Candidatus Ruthia magnifica str. Cm (Calyptogena magnifica): one gene and its partner. The protein of the gene in region 1 interacts with the protein of each later gene in a pairwise test. Links are inferred from orthologs where the notes say so. Each region holds a gene or a part of one and is shown on either strand. Other genes may lie near its edges. The genes, in order: groL and grpE.

Evidence for each region.
Region 2: the proteins of groL (region 1) and grpE interact in binary tests that used the Escherichia coli proteins (3 or more experiments, as listed by UniProt). The link is inferred for Candidatus Ruthia magnifica str. Cm (Calyptogena magnifica) from one-to-one orthologs.

The regions. Positions count from the first base shown.
Region 1 is NC_008610.1:612,311-623,641, forward strand. Bases 1-2,866 are described here. They hold groL (chaperonin GroEL), read left to right. Parts: upstream 1-549; coding sequence 550-2,184; downstream 2,185-2,866. Other genes in these bases: rpoH (RNA polymerase sigma factor RpoH), read left to right, coding at 1-180; RMAG_RS02805 (co-chaperone GroES), read left to right, coding at 250-537; parE (DNA topoisomerase IV subunit B), read left to right, coding at 2,421-2,866. Outside these bases: more of parE, read left to right, coding at 2,867-4,304; 7-cyano-7-deazaguanine synthase QueC, read left to right, coding at 4,297-4,989; acpP (acyl carrier protein), read left to right, coding at 5,095-5,322; fabF (beta-ketoacyl-ACP synthase II), read left to right, coding at 5,400-6,638; RMAG_RS02835 (hypothetical protein), read right to left, coding at 6,688-6,891; RMAG_RS02840 (M3 family metallopeptidase), read right to left, coding at 6,915-8,825; iron-sulfur cluster carrier protein ApbC, read left to right, coding at 11,033-11,331.
Region 2 is NC_008610.1:1,130,516-1,137,677, forward strand. Bases 2,879-5,600 are described here. They hold grpE (nucleotide exchange factor GrpE), read left to right. Parts: upstream 2,879-3,829; coding sequence 3,830-4,372; downstream 4,373-5,600. Other genes in these bases: RMAG_RS05275 (NAD(+) kinase), read right to left, coding at 2,888-3,706; RMAG_RS05920 (hypothetical protein), read left to right, coding at 5,308-5,505. Also shown: RMAG_RS05265 (ATP synthase subunit I), read right to left, coding at 1-221; RMAG_RS05270 (NAD(P)/FAD-dependent oxidoreductase), read left to right, coding at 406-1,701; RMAG_RS06170 (hypothetical protein), read right to left, coding at 2,183-2,317. UniProt on the Escherichia coli protein: Participates actively in the response to hyperosmotic and heat shock by preventing the aggregation of stress-denatured proteins, in association with DnaK and GrpE. It is the nucleotide exchange factor for DnaK and may function as a thermosensor.

The DNA of each region.
Region 1 (11,331 bases):
GCCTTATCATCATTAGATGAAAGAAGTTTAGATATTTTACAATCTAGATACTTGAAAGAAGAAAAAACAACCCTACATACTTTAGCAGACAAGTATGGTATCTCAAAAGAAAGAGTGCGCCAACTTGAAACTAAAGCTATGCAAAAGCTTAAATCAAACTTACAAGAGCAATCTCTTTAAAGACTGATTTTTAAGTTCAAGCATTAAGCTTAAAAATTATTTATTTGTTTATTAATCTAGGAGAAAAAAATGAATATTCGTCCCCTTCACGATCGTGTGATTGTCCGTAGAACACAAGAGGAAAAAACCACTGAAAGTGGATTAATCATTCCAGATTCAGCCACAGAAAAGCCTTCAAAGGGTGAAATTTTGGCGATTGGTAACGGCAAAATTAACGATAATGGTGATGTTATTGCATTAGATGTTAAAGTTGGAGACCAGGTATTATTTGGTCAATATGCGGGTAACGAAATTAAAGTAGATGGTGAAACATTGCTAGTTGTACGTGAAGACGATATTGTCGCAATTATTGAATAAAGGAGATTAAAAATGTCAGCAAAAGATATAAAATTTGGCTCAGAAGCTAGAAATTTAATGTTAGATGGTGTTAATATGCTAGCTAACGCAGTTAAAGTAACACTAGGACCTAAAGGTAGAAATGTTGTACTAGATAAATCATTTGGTGGTCCCACAATTACCAAAGATGGTGTTTCTGTTGCTCAAGAAATTACCTTGGAAGGTAAATTTGAAAACATGGGTGCACAAATGGTCAAAGAAGTGGCATCAAAAACCAATGATATTGCTGGTGATGGAACTACAACAGCAACTGTACTTGCACAAGCGCTTGTTATTGAAGGTGTTAAATCAGTAGCGGCAGGCATGAACCCTATGGACCTTAAACGAGGTATTGACAAAGCAACAGAAACTGCTGTTAATGCGTTGCGTGAGTTCTCACAACCTTGTAATGATACAAAAGCCATTGCCCAAGTTGGTACCATTTCTGCAAACTCTGATATTTCTGTGGGTGATATTATTGCTGATGCCATGGAAAAAGTGGGTCAAGCTGGTGTTATTACAGTCGAAGAAGGTTCTGGTTTTGAAAATGAACTTGATGTGGTCGAGGGCATGCAGTTTGATCGCGGCTATTTATCACCTTACTTTGTTAACAATCAAGAATCAATGACTGCTAATCTTGAAACACCTTTTGTATTATTACATGACGGTAAAATTTCAAATATTCGTGATTTATTGCCTACATTAGAAGCAGTTCAAAAATCAGGCAAAGCTTTGCTAATCATTGCCGAAGACATTGATGGTGAAGCGTTAGCCACGTTAGTAGTTAACAATATGCGTGGTATTGTTAAAGTTGCAGCGGTTAAAGCTCCTGGCTTTGGCGATCGTCGTAAAGCAATTTTGGAAGACATTGCCGTACTAACAGGTGGTATGGTTATTTCAGAAGAAGTTGGTTTGTCTTTAGAAAAGGTAACTGAAGAACATCTTGGTACTGCTAAACGCATTGAAATTGGCAAGGAAAACACTGTCATTGTTGATGGTGCTGGCAAAAAAGTCGATATTGATGGCCGTATTGCACAAATTAAAGCACAAATTGAAACTACAACGAGCGATTATGATAAGGAAAAATTGCTTGAACGCTTGGCTAAATTATCAGGTGGTGTTGCTGTGATTAAAGTAGGCGCTGCTACTGAAGTTGAAATGAAAGAAAAGAAAGGCCGTGTTGATGATGCGTTACACGCCACTCGTGCTGCTGTTGAAGAAGGTGTCGTTCCTGGTGGTGGTGTTGCCTTGGTTCGTGTTATTAAAGCCTTAGATGGATTAACGGGTGATAATCATGATCAAAATATTGGTATTGACATTGCTAAACGCGCTATGGAGGCACCATTACGCCAAATTGTAACAAATGGTGGTGGTGAGGCTTCTGTTATTCTTAACGAAGTTGCCAAAGGTAAAGATAATTATGGCTACAATGCAGCAACAGAAAAATATGGTGATATGCTTAAGATGGGCATTTTAGATCCAACAAAAGTTGTTCGTGCAGCGTTACAACATGCTGCCAGTATTTCAGGTCTTATGATTACAACTGAGGCGATGATTACTGATACTCCTCAAGATACACCTGCTACTGCTGCAGCACCTGATATGGGTGGCATGGGCGGTATGATGTAACAATTTTTTTATTTAAGTAAATAAAAAGCTCCATAAAATGGAGCTTTTTTTTGGTATGATACTTGTAAAATTATCATATTCAAACATTAAGACCACTGCATTAGCCTAGCATAACCTATGAAGCACATAAAACAAGGACCCCTCTTACCTAAAAGCTCGTCAAATAGTGAGCTATTCGCCTTATTTTTGTATGGGGAATGCACTATTTTTTACACCCTAAGTTGTATTAATTCATTATGAGTAACTACGATTCATCCTCTATTGAGATTTTAACAGGTCTTGAAGCAGTACGTAAACGTCCAGGAATGTACACTGAAACTGAGCGCCCAAACCACCTTGCCCAAGAAGTTATTGACAATAGTGTTGATGAAACAATTGCAGGATATGCTTCTAAAATTAGCGTTATTTTATACAAAGATGGTTCTTTATCCGTTGAAGATAATGGTCGAGGTATGCCTGTGGATATTCACCCTAAAGAAGGAAAATCAGGTGTTGAAGTTATTTTAACCAAACTCCATGCAGGTGGAAAATTTTCAAATGATTCATACCAATTTTCAGGCGGCTTACATGGTGTTGGAATTTCAGTGGTTAATGCCCTATCCACCTTAGTAGAAATCTGGATTAAAAGGGACGCTAAAGAACATTACATCACTTTTTCAAACGGTTTTAAGCAAACAGAACTTGAAATAACTCGCAAAGTTGGAAAACGTAACACAGGTACCACTGTTAAATTCAAACCTGATGCACAGTTTTTTGACACCATTAAATTCTCTGTAACCAAATTACGCCATAATCTACGCTCTAAAGCGGTTTTATGTCCAGGTTTGGAGGTTAATTTTTATAATGAAATAGATGAAGCAACAGATAAATGGATTTACAAAGAAGGCTTAAAAGATTATCTGTCTATATCTTTAGATGTTTTAGATTGCCTACCACCCACACCATTTATTATTGATTATAAAACTGACGAACAGCAACTTAATTGTTCGCTTGCATGGACGCAATACAACACCAATGTTGTGGCTGAAAGTTATGTTAACCTTATTCCAACCATTGGTGGTGGTACACATGTTAATGGGTTAAGATCAGGGCTTAATGAAGCCCTAAAAGAATTTTGCGAATTTAGAAATTTAATCCCCAAAAACATCAAACTCACGCCTGATGATATCTGGCAAAAAATTGCTTATACATTATCTATTAAAATATTAGACCCTCAATTTTCCGGACAAACTAAAGAAAGACTTTCCTCTAGAGAGAGTGCTAGTTTTGTTGCCAATGTCGTTAAAGATGCCTTTAGTCTTTGGCTAAATCAACATACTAGCATTGCAGAGCAAATCGCTCAATTGGCTATTGCCAATGCACAAGCAAGACTTAAAACTAATAAAAAGGTCATTCGCAAGAAAATAATTAGCGGTCCTGCCCTGCCTGGAAAATTATCAGATTGTACTAGTACTGATCTTAATCAAACAGAAGTATTTTTAGTTGAAGGTGACTCTGCAGGCGGTTCTGCCAAACAGGCAAGAGACAAAGAGTATCAGGCTATTTTACCACTACGCGGTAAAATTTTAAACACTTGGGAGGTTGATTCTGAGCAAGTATTGGCCAGTAACGAAATTCATGATATTGCCATTGCTATTGGTCTTGAGCCTAATAGTGAAGATTTATCTGGCTTGAGATATGGAAAAATTTGTATTCTTGCTGATGCCGATTCAGATGGCGCACATATTGCTACGCTCATTTGCACTTTATTCGTAAAACATTTCCAAAAACTTATTCAAAAAGGACATATATTTGTTGCAATGCCACCCTTGTATCGTGTGGATGCAGGAAAATATGTTCATTACGCCCTTGATGACAATGAACGAGATGCTATTATTAAAAAAATAGAAAATAAAAACAAGCATGTTAAAATTCAAGTTCAGCGTTTTAAAGGTTTGGGTGAAATGAATCCATATCAACTAAGAGAAACCACCATGCTACCTGATACTAGGCACTTAATTCAACTCACATTAGATGATCCATTGCAAGTTTTTCAAACTATGGACATGTTGTTAAGTAAAAAACGCGCAGCTGATCGAAAAAAATGGTTAGAAGAAAAAGGTAATTTGGCTAATGTCTAATACTAGACATAAAATCAAGGCCGTTATTCTTTTATCTGGTGGGCTAGATTCTACTACAACTTTAGCTATTGCCAAAACAAAAAACTTTGAATGTTATAGTCTGAGTTTTGATTATGGACAAAAACAAAAGTCAGAGTTAAAATCTGCTGAGAATTTTGCCAAAATTTTTGGCTCTATTAAACATAGAGTTATGAAAATATCTTTATCTAATATTGATTTCTCTGCCTTAACAGATGATAAAATAGACATACCAAAATTTTCTAAAAGCGATGATATTCCGATCACTTACGTACCTGCTCGTAATACTATTTTTTTATCCTATGCACTATCATGGTCAGAAGTATTAGACTGTCAGCATATATTTATTGGTGTTAATACACTGGATTACTCAGGTTATCCTGATTGTAGAGAGATTTATATCAAAGCATTTGAGGTAATGGCTAATCTTGCCACTAAACAAAGTATTGAAGGGAAAAAATTAACCATTCATACGCCGCTAATTCATTTGAATAAAGCACAAATTATCAAAAAAGGACTTTCTCTTGGCATTGACTATTCACTAACAACAACATGCTATCAGGCAGATAAAAGTGGAAAAGCTTGTGGCATTTGTGATGCGTGTGAATATAGAAAATTAGGCTTTATAGAAGCAAAAGTAGCAGACCCAACCCGATATCAAATTTAGCATTATTTACATAAAATACTTTAATAAAAAATTTTAAATTTAATCTTGTATAACCTCTTTTTGACGATAAAATAATAGCTATTAAAATAGTTAAGGAAATAACAAATGAGTATTGAACAAAGAGTAAAAAAAGTTGTAGCTGAACAATTAGACGTAAGCGGCGATATTGATAACAATGCTTCTTTTATTGATGATTTAGGTGCAGATTCTTTGGATACTGTTGAATTAGTTATGTCTCTTGAAGAAGAATTTGACTGTGAAATTCCTGACGATCAAGCTGAAAATATTACCACAGTTCAACAAGCAATTGATTACGTTAACAATAATTTATAGTTTTCGTTTATCAACTTAACGCAATAAAGTTATTTTTCTTAAAATTAAGTGCTTTTTATATTAAGTTTTAAAACATTATGGGTAAAAGAAGAGTTGTTATTACAGGTATGGGTATGGTTTGCCCAGTCGGTTTAAGTGTAGATGAATCTTGGGATAATATTCTTAAGGGTCATTCTGGCATTGCTTCACTTACTAATATCGATACCAAAGGTCAATCGGTTACGTTTGGTGGCTCGGTCAAAGGTTTTGAAATTACCGACTACTTAAAGCCTAAAGATGCCAAAAAAATGGACACTTTTGTCCATTACGGTATGGCCGCTGGCATTCAAGCTATTGAAGACAGTGGTATTGAAGTTACCGAACAAAATGCCCATCGTATCGGTGTTACTATCGGTGCTGGCATTGGTGGTCTTGGTACAATTGAAAAAACTGCAGATTTATTCAGAGAAAAAGGAGCAAAGCGCATTTCACCTTTTTTTGTCACCTCTTCAATTATCAACATGATTTCAGGCAATCTTTCTATAAAATATGGCTTAAAAGGCCCTAATTTTGCTATTGTGAGTGCCTGTAGTACAGGCACTCACAATATTGGCGGCGCTTCTCGTTTGATTGAATATGATGATGCTGATGTAATGATTACTGGTGGTGCTGAAATGTCAACCACCAACTGTGGTTTAGGTGGTTTTGCTGCAGCACATGCATTGTCTACTCGTAATGATGACCCAATAAACGCTTCTCGCCCTTGGGACAAAGACAGAGATGGTTTTGTGCTTGGTGATGGTGCAGGTGTTGTGGTGTTAGAAGAGTTCGAATACGCTAAAGCACGTGGTGCAAAAATTTATGCACAAGTTTCAGGATATGGCATGAGTAGTGATGCTTATCACATAACACTACCTTCAAAAGGCGGAGAAGGTGCGGCCAGATGCATGCAAAATTCACTAAAAAACTCAGGTATTAACACCGATCAAATTGATTATATTAACGCACATGGTACTTCCACGCCATCAGGCGACCAAGCAGAAACAGATGCTACTAAATTGGCCCTTGATAAGCACGCTTATAACATTGTCATGAGTTCAACCAAATCTATGACTGGGCATTTATTAGGTGCTGCTGGTGGCATTGAAGCCATCTTTACTGCACTCGCCATTAAAAATCAAATTGCACCACCAACCATTAACATCATCAATCAAGACCCAAATTGTGATTTAGATTATTGTGCTAATGAAGCACGAGAAATGACAATCAATCATGCCATTTCTAACTCATTTGGATTTGGTGGCACTAATGGCTCAATTGTATTCAGCAAAATTTAACAGCTTCATTCACATTAACGAAGATTAAAAAATTACTTGAAAATGTTGATTATTTTACTGTTGTCAAGTCAACACTTTTGATTTTATCAGCATCAGAAATTAACTCATAGATTGTAATTGTACCATTTTGAATACTATTAAGTGCAACTTCCTTATTCATGACTAAAGACCAGCTTTCATCAGTTGCAATAAACTGTACAGCGCCACCAATCAATGCTAAGATAATAACAATACTGAGAATAAATTTAATCATATTTTTCCTTAATTAAGTATGTGCTAAAAAATACCATTTGCTTGCAATAAAGCATTAATCGAAGGCTCTTTACCTCTAAACTTTATATATTGTTGCATAAAATTCAAACTACCACCTATCTCCAAAATATTATACAAGAAATCTTTAGAGGCGTTAGAGCCAATACCGCCTTCCCCTTGTACATAATAATAAGCATCAGCTGCTAAAACTTCTGCCCATTTATAACTAAAATATCCTGCTGCGTAACTCCCTGAAAAAATATGACCAAAAGTGTTTAAAAATCTATTTTCATCAATGCTATCCATCAGCGCTGTTTCTGATCGAACTTGGGTTAATACTTCATAAGTATCTGAATTTGACATGTGTGTTTTAAGATCCCACAATGAAAACTCACACTGTCGTAACATAGCCAATGCTGAATGGAAATTTTTAGAAGCAATGAGTTTATTAAACAAATCATCGGGCAAAGATTGCCCAGTTTTGTAGTGCTTTGAAATTAAGGCTATGACTTGTTTTTCAAACGCATAAAATTCCATATATTGGCTAGGAAGTTCCACACCATCCCATGGCACACCAGATATACCTGCAGCACAAGGGTATTTAACCTTAGTCAATAGATGGTGTAACGCATGTCCAAATTCATGAAATAGAGTAACAATCTCATCAAATTCAAATAAAGCTGGTTTGTCTTTAGTGTAGGAATTAAGGTTACAAACCACAAAAGCAACAGGTTTATGAGGTTCAATTAAAGGTTGATAATCTGTCATCCATGCGCCAGAACGCTTGTTTCTTCTAGCGTATAAATCAAGATAAATTCTACCAATGAGTCCATTTTTATCACTAACATTTAAAACTTTAACATCAACATGATAGCTATCTTGCTGTATTTTCTCAATTTTAATTTGATATAAATTTTCAATAGTTGAGAATAGTCCGTTTAATACACTACTCTCTGGGAAGTATGGAGTTAGATCAGATTTTTTAAATCCAAATTTTTGCTCTTTAAGTTTTTCACTATAAAACCCAAAATCCCACGGTTTTAAATCAATTCCTGAAAGCTTCTTTAGTTCTTCTAACTCTAATTGCGCCTGAGGCTTTGAACGCTCTACCAAATTATACAAAAACTGAAGCACTTCATCAATTGTACTAACCATTTTAGACATAATAGATAACTGCGCATAATGCTCAAAACCTAAGATATTAGCCATTTCAGCGCGCAATGATAAAATCTCATCCATAATTGGCTTGTTATTATAATCAGTTGAAGTAATACCCAATTCTGAAGCTCTTGATACATAAGCTCTATACACTTCTTCTCTTAAATCTCGGTTGTCTAAATAAGTCATAACATCCATATAAACAGGCATTTGTAAACTTAACTCATAACCCTTATCAGTTTTAATTTTTTCTAGTTCATTATCACTATAGCCTTTTAACTCATCTTTATCTACAATTTTTTTCCACTCATTAGTGGACTTTAAAACGTTTCTAGAAAATTCATTACTAAGTAGACTTAGTTTTTTCTTAATGGATTTAAATCTATGCGCAAAATTGCCTTCCAAGTCCACACCTGAAAGCTCAAAGCTCTTTATGACATCTTTAACGATATGTTGTTGTTGCTTATTAAGATTAGTTTTTTTGAGTGTTTTATAAGCTTGATATAAACCTTTGTTGGTAGATATATTAGAATAAAAATTAGTAATGATTGGCAATGTTTTTTCATATTGTTGATTAAATTCATCACTAAACATGACTGCATTTAAGTGTGAGTTAACACTAGTGAACTTATCCAATTCAAGAGCCGTTTGATCAGTAGCTGCAACCACACTATTCCAACTAGTACCAAGGCTTGCTTTTTCTACCACCTTAAGCCCATTTCTGGTTAATTTTTCAATGGTTTTGACAATATTTTTAGGTTGGAAATTTGGTTTCATAATAAATTAATATGGTGGAAGGAGTGGGATTCGAACCCACGGTACACAAAGGTACACACACTTTCCAAGCGTGCTCATTCGGCCACTCTGAAATCCTTCCGAAAAAAATTATTTTAATCAAAAATGGCTAATATTTCAAGGTTAGCTGATTTTCATACCTAGTTTGACATTAGAATCAACTGACAAAATATGCAATGATTCACCATCACCTGCTGCAAAGCACCATACCTTGTGAAATACCAAAACGCATTTTTCTAGGTACTATGTTTGCAACCATAATGGTGAGCCGTCCTTCTAATTCCTCATTTGTATAATACGCTTTAATGCCTTGCAAACACATTGCGTGTTTCTTGTTCGCCAATATCTAATGTTAATTGTAATAATTTATCCGTGCCTTGTACATTTTTGGCTTTGATAATTTTAGCAACACCTAAATCAATTTGAATCATATTATCATTCTAGTATTTATTCTACGCAACTACTTGCATGTTTTGTTTTGAAGCTTCAATAACTTGCTCAATTTTTTCATCTTCAATACGTGACATTAAAGGTTTGAATGTATTAATTTGATGCTTGGTTAAAGGACGTTTTAAATCCTGCCAATTGAACGCATCTATATTTAAAAACATCTCAGCTTGTTTTGCCATAACAGGCAATACTGGTTTAAGATAAGTCATTAACACTCTAAATAAATTAATAGCAAGTGAAGTCACGTCATGCACTTGTTTAGTATCTTTTTTTACCAGTTGCCATGGCTTATGCTCATCGATATATTGATTAGCTTTATCGGCTAATTTCATAATCTCACGCATAGCTTGATTATAATTACGCGCTTCATAGTGTTTTTTAATGATATCACCACAAGCAACAAATTCATGATAAAGCTCAGGATCAATAGCATAATCAGATAAAGTTTTGTTAAATTTCTTAACAAGAAATCCCGTACTACGTGAAGCAATATTAACCACTTTACCTACTAGGTCTGAATTTACACGTTGTTTAAAATCAGTCAAATTAAGATCTATATCGTCAATTTTAGCAGACAGTTTATAGGCGTAATAATAACGCAAACATTCAGGATTAAGATGATTAAGATAAGTTCTAGCCTGAATAAATGTGCCACGAGATTTGCTCATTTTTTGTCCGTTCACGGTTAAAAATCCATGTACAAAGATTGCACTTGGCGTACGATAATTCGAGCCCATCAATATAGCCGGCCAAAAAAGTGCATGGAAATAAACAATGTCTTTACCGATAAAATGATAAAGCTCTGTATTTGAGTCTTTATTAAAGTATTCATCGAAATCCAAACCCTGTTCATCACAAAGCTTTTTAAAACTTGCCATATAGCCAATCGGTGCATCTAGCCAAACATAGAAATACTTGCCTTCCACATCAGGAATTTGAAAACCAAAATACGGCGCATCACGAGAAATATCCCATTGTTGAAGGCCTTGTTCAAACCACTCAGATAATTTGTTGCTAACTTCATCTTGTAAATGCCCTTCTTTGATCCACGCTTTAAGTTGCGTTTCAAATTGAGGCAAGTCAAAGAAATAGTGTTCCGAGTCTTTAGCGATTGGAGTTGCATCTGAAATAATAGATTTGGCATTTTTTAGTTCTGTTGGCGAATAGGTTACCCCACAAATTTCACAATTATCACCATATTGGTCATTAGCACCACATTTAGGACAATCACCTTTAATGAAGCGATCGGGTAAAAACATCTGTTTTTCAGGATCAAACGCCTGAGAAATGATACGTGTTTTAATAAAACCAGCATCATTTAACTTGTGATAAATATTAGCAGAAATGTCTTTATTTTCCTGACTATGAGTTGAGTGATATTTGCTAAAACCTATTGAAAATTCTTTAAAATCTGCTTGATGGCGTTCACTCACACCCTTAATTAACGTCTCAGGAGTAATACCAAGCTCATCAGACTTAAGCATAATGGGCGTGCCATGTGTATCATCAGCACAAACATAATAACACTCATTACCCATCATTTTTTGAAAACGCACCCAAATATCAGCTTGAATGTATTCCAATAAATGCCCCAAATGAATTTCACCATTAGCATAAGGCAATGCTGAGGTAACGAGAATTTTTCGCGATGTCATGTTAATAGGCTTGTTAATATTAAGGGTGGCTTATACCATTATACGATAAAATATCGCTATTTTACTTAATTGGATACAACAAAGATGGCAGATTTAACGAACAAGGAAATTGAAAATATTTTATCCAAGGTTGTTGATATTTATACCGAACAAGATATTGTTTCTTCAAATATCATTAATGATATTAACATTGATGGTGATAAAATTCAGGTTAACATTGAACTTAATTATCCTGCTAATAGTTACCACGCTATCTTATCCAAAACCATTACCGATACATTAGCAAAAAATGGTATTAACCATGTTAGTGTTGATATTAAAACCAAAATTGTTAAGTACATAGTTCAAAAAGGTGTTGATGTCCTGCCAGAAGTTAAAAATAT
Region 2 (7,162 bases), 520 kb from region 1 along the record:
CGCATAACAACACTCACTACTACCATACTAACGCTAGCTCCTGCGCTAATACCTAATTGTCTTCTTTGTTTATTTGTGCTCCTATTGATTAAACTTGTATTTAACAAGCTAATCATACTGCCATAAATTGCTGCTAAAGCCACACCATTAATGGCAAAATAAACACCCACTGTTAACAACATGCCTAATTGTGCCTTTGGCCATCCATTATCTGTTGCCAAAATATCTATCGTCCTTACCAAAGACTGAGATTATACTAGTCTAGCTTATAAAAAATCGTTTTTTTGTAACTTTAATCAATTAAATCACGTCTTGCACTTATAGTTAATAACATTAGCGTATTGTGATATATTTGACAAGTGTGCATATTATCAGAATAATTGACCTCATTTTGAGGAGAGAAGCATGGCCCATGTTGTTGTTATTGGTGCAAGCACAGGCGGACTACCTTTTGCCTATGATATTAAAAAAACATTAGGAAAGGATCACAAGGTAACGGTTATTTCCAACAATCCAAACTTTAACTTTATTCCTTCAAATCCTTGGCTAGCAGTTGGTTGGCGCAGTGAAGAGGACATTAGTTTTTTACTTGAACCTCATTTGAAACGCAAAAATATTGGGCTTATTATCGGCGAGGCCAGTGAAATCAAACCTAATGATAATCAAGTCATGGTTGGCGATCGGATTGTAGATTATGACTATCTAGTGCTAGCAACAGGTCCTAAATTAGCCTTTGATGAAGTTGAAGGCTTAGGCCCTGAGGGCCATAGCGTTTCAATTTGTACCACTGCCCATGCTGAATCAGCACGCCAAAAGTGGGAAGAGTTTTGTTCGAATGGCGGTGGTCCAATTGTTGTGGGCGCGGTGCAAGGCGCTTCCTGTTTTGGTCCAGTTTATGAATTTGCATGTATCATGGATACTGATCTTAAAAAACGAAGTATTCGTGATAAATGCCCCATCACCTTTGTGACTGCAGAGCCTTATATTGGCCATCTAGGTCTGGGTGGTGTGGGTGATTCAAAAAGTCTGTTAGAATCAGAATTCAGGAAACGCCATATCAAGTGGATTATCAATGCCAAGGTGACTAATGTCACCATAGATAATGTAACCGTAGATCAAGCTAACGACGAAGGAGAAGTGATTAAAACTATTGAGATTGCCACCCAATATACCATGATGTTGCCAGCCTTTAAAGGCGTCGATATAGTTGCAAAATTAGCCGATGTAGATGCAGGATTTGTTAATCCACGTGGCTTTGTTATGGTGAATGATTATCAACAATCCCCTGTTAAAAGTAATATTTTTTCAATTGGTGTAAATATCGCTATTCCACCTGTTGAGGCAACTCCTGTTATGTGCGGCACGCCAAAAACAGGCTATATGATTGAATCCATGGTCACCGCTGTTGTACATAATATTGAAGAAATGCTTGCCAATAAAGCGCCTTCTCATATCCCAACTTGGAATGCTGTTTGTATTGCTGACATGGGTGATACAGCTGCAACCTTTGTCGCCATGCCGCAAATTCCACCTAGAAACGTTACTTGGGCTAAAAAAGGTAAAATAATGCACATTGCTAAAATTGCCTTTGAAAAATTTTTCATTCGCAACATGAAAACAGGTAACTCAGAACCTGTCTATCAAAAGTACATTTTTAAAATGCTAGGCATTGAGCGTTTAAAGAAAAATAGACACTCCTAATTTTATTTTTTAATAAAATGCATACAAGATGCCTTTTTATACTAAATAGTTAGGCGTATCCTTGGTTTTAAAAAAAAGTATTACATAACTATGATTTGTACTCCATCTTTGTTTTGTGATTTTTACATACGTAAATACTACTAACCAAAGGCAGGTTACTTATGTTAAATGAGTAACACTCACTTAAAAGTATAGGTGTACTCGCGGTCATTTCAATCACTGAACCATCTAGTGAAATACATGATAATTCACCAATTGAAATGACTTTTTTAAAGGCTAAAAATCTTGCTTCATATTGGTTTTGATTAAAAAATCAACCGACTCTGCAGCATTTAAACGCACATCGTTAGACTTGTCGCTTATGTGATTAAGTTTTATAACTCATGCGTCTTGATGGTTCTAATCTTATTTTACTGTGTTTTTCTTGATAATCTGTTTTAAGTTCATAAAGCGAGTGTATGTTAATTTCTATCTCGTCTAATTACAACTCAATATTATTTTTGATGGTTAATAATTCAAGAATTTGATGGCCGTATTTTCTGTCTAAATCATGTAACTCACTAAGATACATATCTAGTGTTTTAACGGTTTCATCATCAATAGATAAGCTATTCAAATAATAATGAGGTTCATAAATACTCTCTTGAGTTTGCAACTGAGCGCTTGAGCGTAATAGGCTAACATCTCAGTAATATTTAATCATTAGAGCATCTCATTTTCAAGCTAATTTACTTTCTCAATTAACACTACACTATTTGCACTGGCCTTAAATTCAGCCTCAATCGCGCTTAACTTTTATTCACTAAATGCTCATCATTTAATTCTTTGAGTTAGTGAATGAGCAATTCTTATTGTTGCAACCTCATTTGATAGTTATTATTCAAATCATCAATTTTCTCACTCACTTGTTTGTGCATTCACTACCAAATTAAACGAGGTGCAAAACTTACGTATCAGAGCACGTATCTAATAATTACCGTTGTTGATTGGAACGTAATAAAAACTGATGCTAATTCAACTTTATCTGCACCAAAGTAGCCATCACCCATGGCCACTCAACCAATGTAAAATAATGGATTTTCCTACATCTATTTCACCTGTAACAACACTCATGCCTTGCTTAAAAGACAAGTATAAAGTCTCAATAACCGCTAAATTTTTAACACTTATTAAGACAACATCTCAATTAGAGTTTATGACCCCAGTGTAATTTAGAACGAATAATCTCAAAATAATCATAATCCTTTGGATGTAATAAATAAATAAAACTACTGTGCTGAAACACACGAATATCTTGTCCAGCTTTAATAGCAACTGAAATTTGCCCATCAAAACTAACAATTGCCCCATCGTCTGAATCTTTCACTTGAATCACTATTTCACTATTGCCTGGCATCAATAAGGGACGATGGCTCATAGTATGCGGGCAAATTGATACTAAGCCAATGGCATTCACACCTGGATGCATAATAGGACCGCCGCTGGATAGTGCATAAGCAGTTGATCCTGTTGGTGTGGTAATAATCAAACCATCAGCGCGTTGATTGTTGACAAATTTATCATCAATATAAACATCAAACTCAACCATCTTTAAATGTTCTTTTCGATGAATAACTACATCATTCAATGCCAAAAAATTATCTAGTGTTTCGCTATTCTGCTTTATTTGACAAGATAGTAGACAGCGCTCCTCTTTGGTGTATTTACCATTTAACACCTCAGAAACGATATCAAACATACCTGTTAATGGCACATCTGCTAAAAAACCTAGTCGTCCAAGATTAATGCCCAAAATTGGGATATTGTTATCAACAAAACTACGTGCCGCATTAAGTAGCGAACCATCACCACCTAAAACAATAATTAAATCTGCTTGTTGGGCAATACTTTTATCATCAAATACCACACCCACGCCTTGAGTTGATAAAAATTCACTCAACTCAATAGCTGTACCTTTACTCACAGAATCGTTAGGTTTGGTGATAATACCAATTATGTTAAACATAATTGTTAATCATTAAGATTGAATTCTTTAAAATAGTCACCATATAATCAAGCACTTTGTGGATAATTTTAATCTTATCCATAATCAATAATTCTAACAAATATACATGAATTGAGCATCAAAATGACAAAAAAAAAATCAACAGAAAAAGAAGATATTAACCCTACCATTAAAGCAGTCTCACAAACACCTAAAGAAAAAGAAGATAACCTGAAAGAACAGTTGATTCAGGCACAACAGTCTGCTAAAGATAACTGGGATAAACTTTTAAGGTCTCAAGCAGAAATGGAAAACTTAAAACGTCGCAACGCTAAAGATGTTGAAAATGCACACAAGTTTGCACTAGATAGTTTTGTTAAAGCATTACTTGAGGTCAAAGACTCGTTAAGCATGGGAATTAAAACCGCACAAGAAGAAAAAGCCACCGTTAAGCATATTGTTGAAGGTCTAGAAATGACTAATAAAGTTTTTCTCTCAACCCTAGAAAAATTTGGCGTAGTAATGATTAACCCAGAAGACGAGGCCTTTAACCCAGAATTACACGAAGCCGTTACCATGATACCCATGCCAGGTAAGGACTCAAATTCTGTTTTAGAAGTCGTACAATTTGGTTTTACTTTAAATGGTCGTTTGGTTCGCCCAGCAATGGTTGTGGTAGCCCAATAGATAATAAGTTTTTATAACTTAACAAGGATTCCGGGTAAAATTCAATAAAAACTGATGAATTTAGGAGCTATTTAGACTTAAAATATTTTATATCATAATTCTCTTATAACAACAGTATAAAGAGCGTTTTGACAGTTTTAAAACAAGGATATAACGACATATATTCATCAAACACTTGCATAGATATGTTAATGTAATGATTTTATATTTAGATTGAACTAGAGTAGTTGTAAAATTGATTCTAAATATAGAAAAAATTGACAATAATAGAATTAATTATAAGGAACTAACAGGGTAGATTACACAATTAAAATGAAAGAGATATAGAATATTATATAGACAATCAATTAGTTGATTAATCTCGGAAGGATTCTAGGCCATAAAAATTCCGACAAACGTACCAGGGTCTAAAAAAGTTATGGTTGTTGCAATCTGTATGTTCTACAGTCTAATCGTGCTGTTATAATTATAGAAGCAAAGTGACCAAATGAAAAATTATTTAAAGTATTAGAATAAGCAATAACTTACGCGAAAAAATATCCGCTTCTATTTCTATAGAAGGTGGTTAATTAAGAAATTTGCAAAAGTAAATAATATTCTAAAGGACTAGGAGCAGAAAGGGTTTCAATGTTCGCTAATTTAATATTTTTAAAAATACAACTGGAGATAATGAATAGTATAGTAGGCCTTTTGGTCTAATTTAGAGGATAAACAAGGAAAGATGTTAGTAGGCTCTATTAAAAAATACATAGTAATCTATTTAATGAAGTAGCCATTAGAGACCCAAAAAGATTAGAACCTATAATAAAAATATTGTCATATTTTCATTTATCATCAAAAAATAATGATGTTAAAAAGGTATTGATTGGGTATTTTAGATAATTAAAATACAATTCTGCTTTTGGCGTGATAATTTAGATGTTACAAAGATTACTATGATTATGCTTGATGATGGGCATTCAAATATACTTAAAGAAGGTTCATCATATAGCAGACACTCTCAAACTAAAGAAAAATATAATATTGTTATTATCAATATTTCGTTTTCACAGTTCACAGATTGTTTTTCAAGTTATTCAATCATACCTACCTCAGATAAGAACGACGACAGTCCAGGGGTTCAGCATTGCTAGAGGTATTAAAGCCGTCTTAAAATTCAAGAACCGTGATTATATTGCTCCTATAAGTTTTTATACAAAAACGATCCCTCCAAACTTCAACAGAGCAAGAGTATATTGTAAATAATTTTACGATAGAAAGAATTATTGAATTATCTCCAAAATATTTCAATCCTTATACTGAAACACAAATAGCGACATTGATAATCAAATATAGTAAAAAATAAATAAGCAAATAAAAATATATATCACACTATTGCCAATGATGACTATAGAACACCTATGCTTGGAAAGCATGATTGATAATAACGAAGGTAAATTTAGTAAATGGTTTTAATTCCAAACAAATACACTCGTTTACACAAAAAATGAATACTCATTAGATGCCCTTCCAATATAAAAAATGAGGTAGTGTTGCACCCAATGATAAATAGCGCCCATTACGATGGTTTTTGATTTAGCAAAAGAACATATAGATTTTTATTAAAAAAATAATTTCAGAAAAAAGTTATTTTTGTTTCCAACAAATACTGCTATTATCCCAACCATAGGCAAAACTTCTTTATTAAACCATATGGGCATTAACATTTAAAAAAAGATTTATTAAATTCAACATTTGACAGAGGTTTACTCAAAAGATGAAATGCACCTATTTTGTCTATTCCATTTTTTTTTAAATTAAAGAATAGACAGTATTGTATATGATTTAGGTTATTCTGCCATCAAGAAGACAATGCTAGAGAAAATACTTTTTCCCAAAACAAAAAACCTACTAAGATTAAGAAAAATAAAAGTGACAATTGGAAAAAGCGAGTTTGTAGATATTCCCTATTTTTTATTAGTGCATTAATCAAGCTCAAATATTAAACCAAAGAACAGTGTATCAAAAATCCTACAACTTTTTGTTGATACTTTTGAGCAACCCTAAGAAAATTTAATATAGACACGATTCGGTCTTTAAACCAGAATTGCATGAAGCAATTACCGTGACACTCACCCCAAACAAAGACTCAAGCATTATTTTAGAAATCGCACAGTTTCGCTTTACTTTAAATGGCTGCTTAGTTCATCCAGTCATGGTAGTAATTCAATAGGTTATAATTGAAAAATATGACTGTGAAGACTATTTTTTGGTCATATTAATTCTAAAAACTATTGATTCTAATTTCAATGGGGTGATGATAGCCTATAAGAAGTAAATATAATGAGTTCTGAATATTGTTTATCAATTGGAGGACGTTATGAAAGCATATAACTTAAAGTTTATTATTTTTCACTATATTAACATTTACTAGCTCAACCCAGCAAATAAAATAAAGCGTGACCACTGGTAGTATACCCTACATAATGTTGCCTTGGTTTTAAGACAGTTTTTTAGAGATTACTGATGATCTTGATGAAACAAAATAGTGCAATAAACATGTGTTGTTATTTTTTCATTCAAATAAATGTCTTTATTATCAAATGATAAAATATTTTATATCAACTCGCCGCTTAAAAAATTTATTTAGCAATATTTTGACTTACTTACTATTAATATTCGAAGCGACAAAGAAATGGCAATTAATGAAGATCAATCCTTAAAATGGGAAGAATTAACAGCATAAGTTGAAGTCTAATATACACCGACTATGATTTTTTAAATCAAAAAAATAAAATGGTAGAACGAACA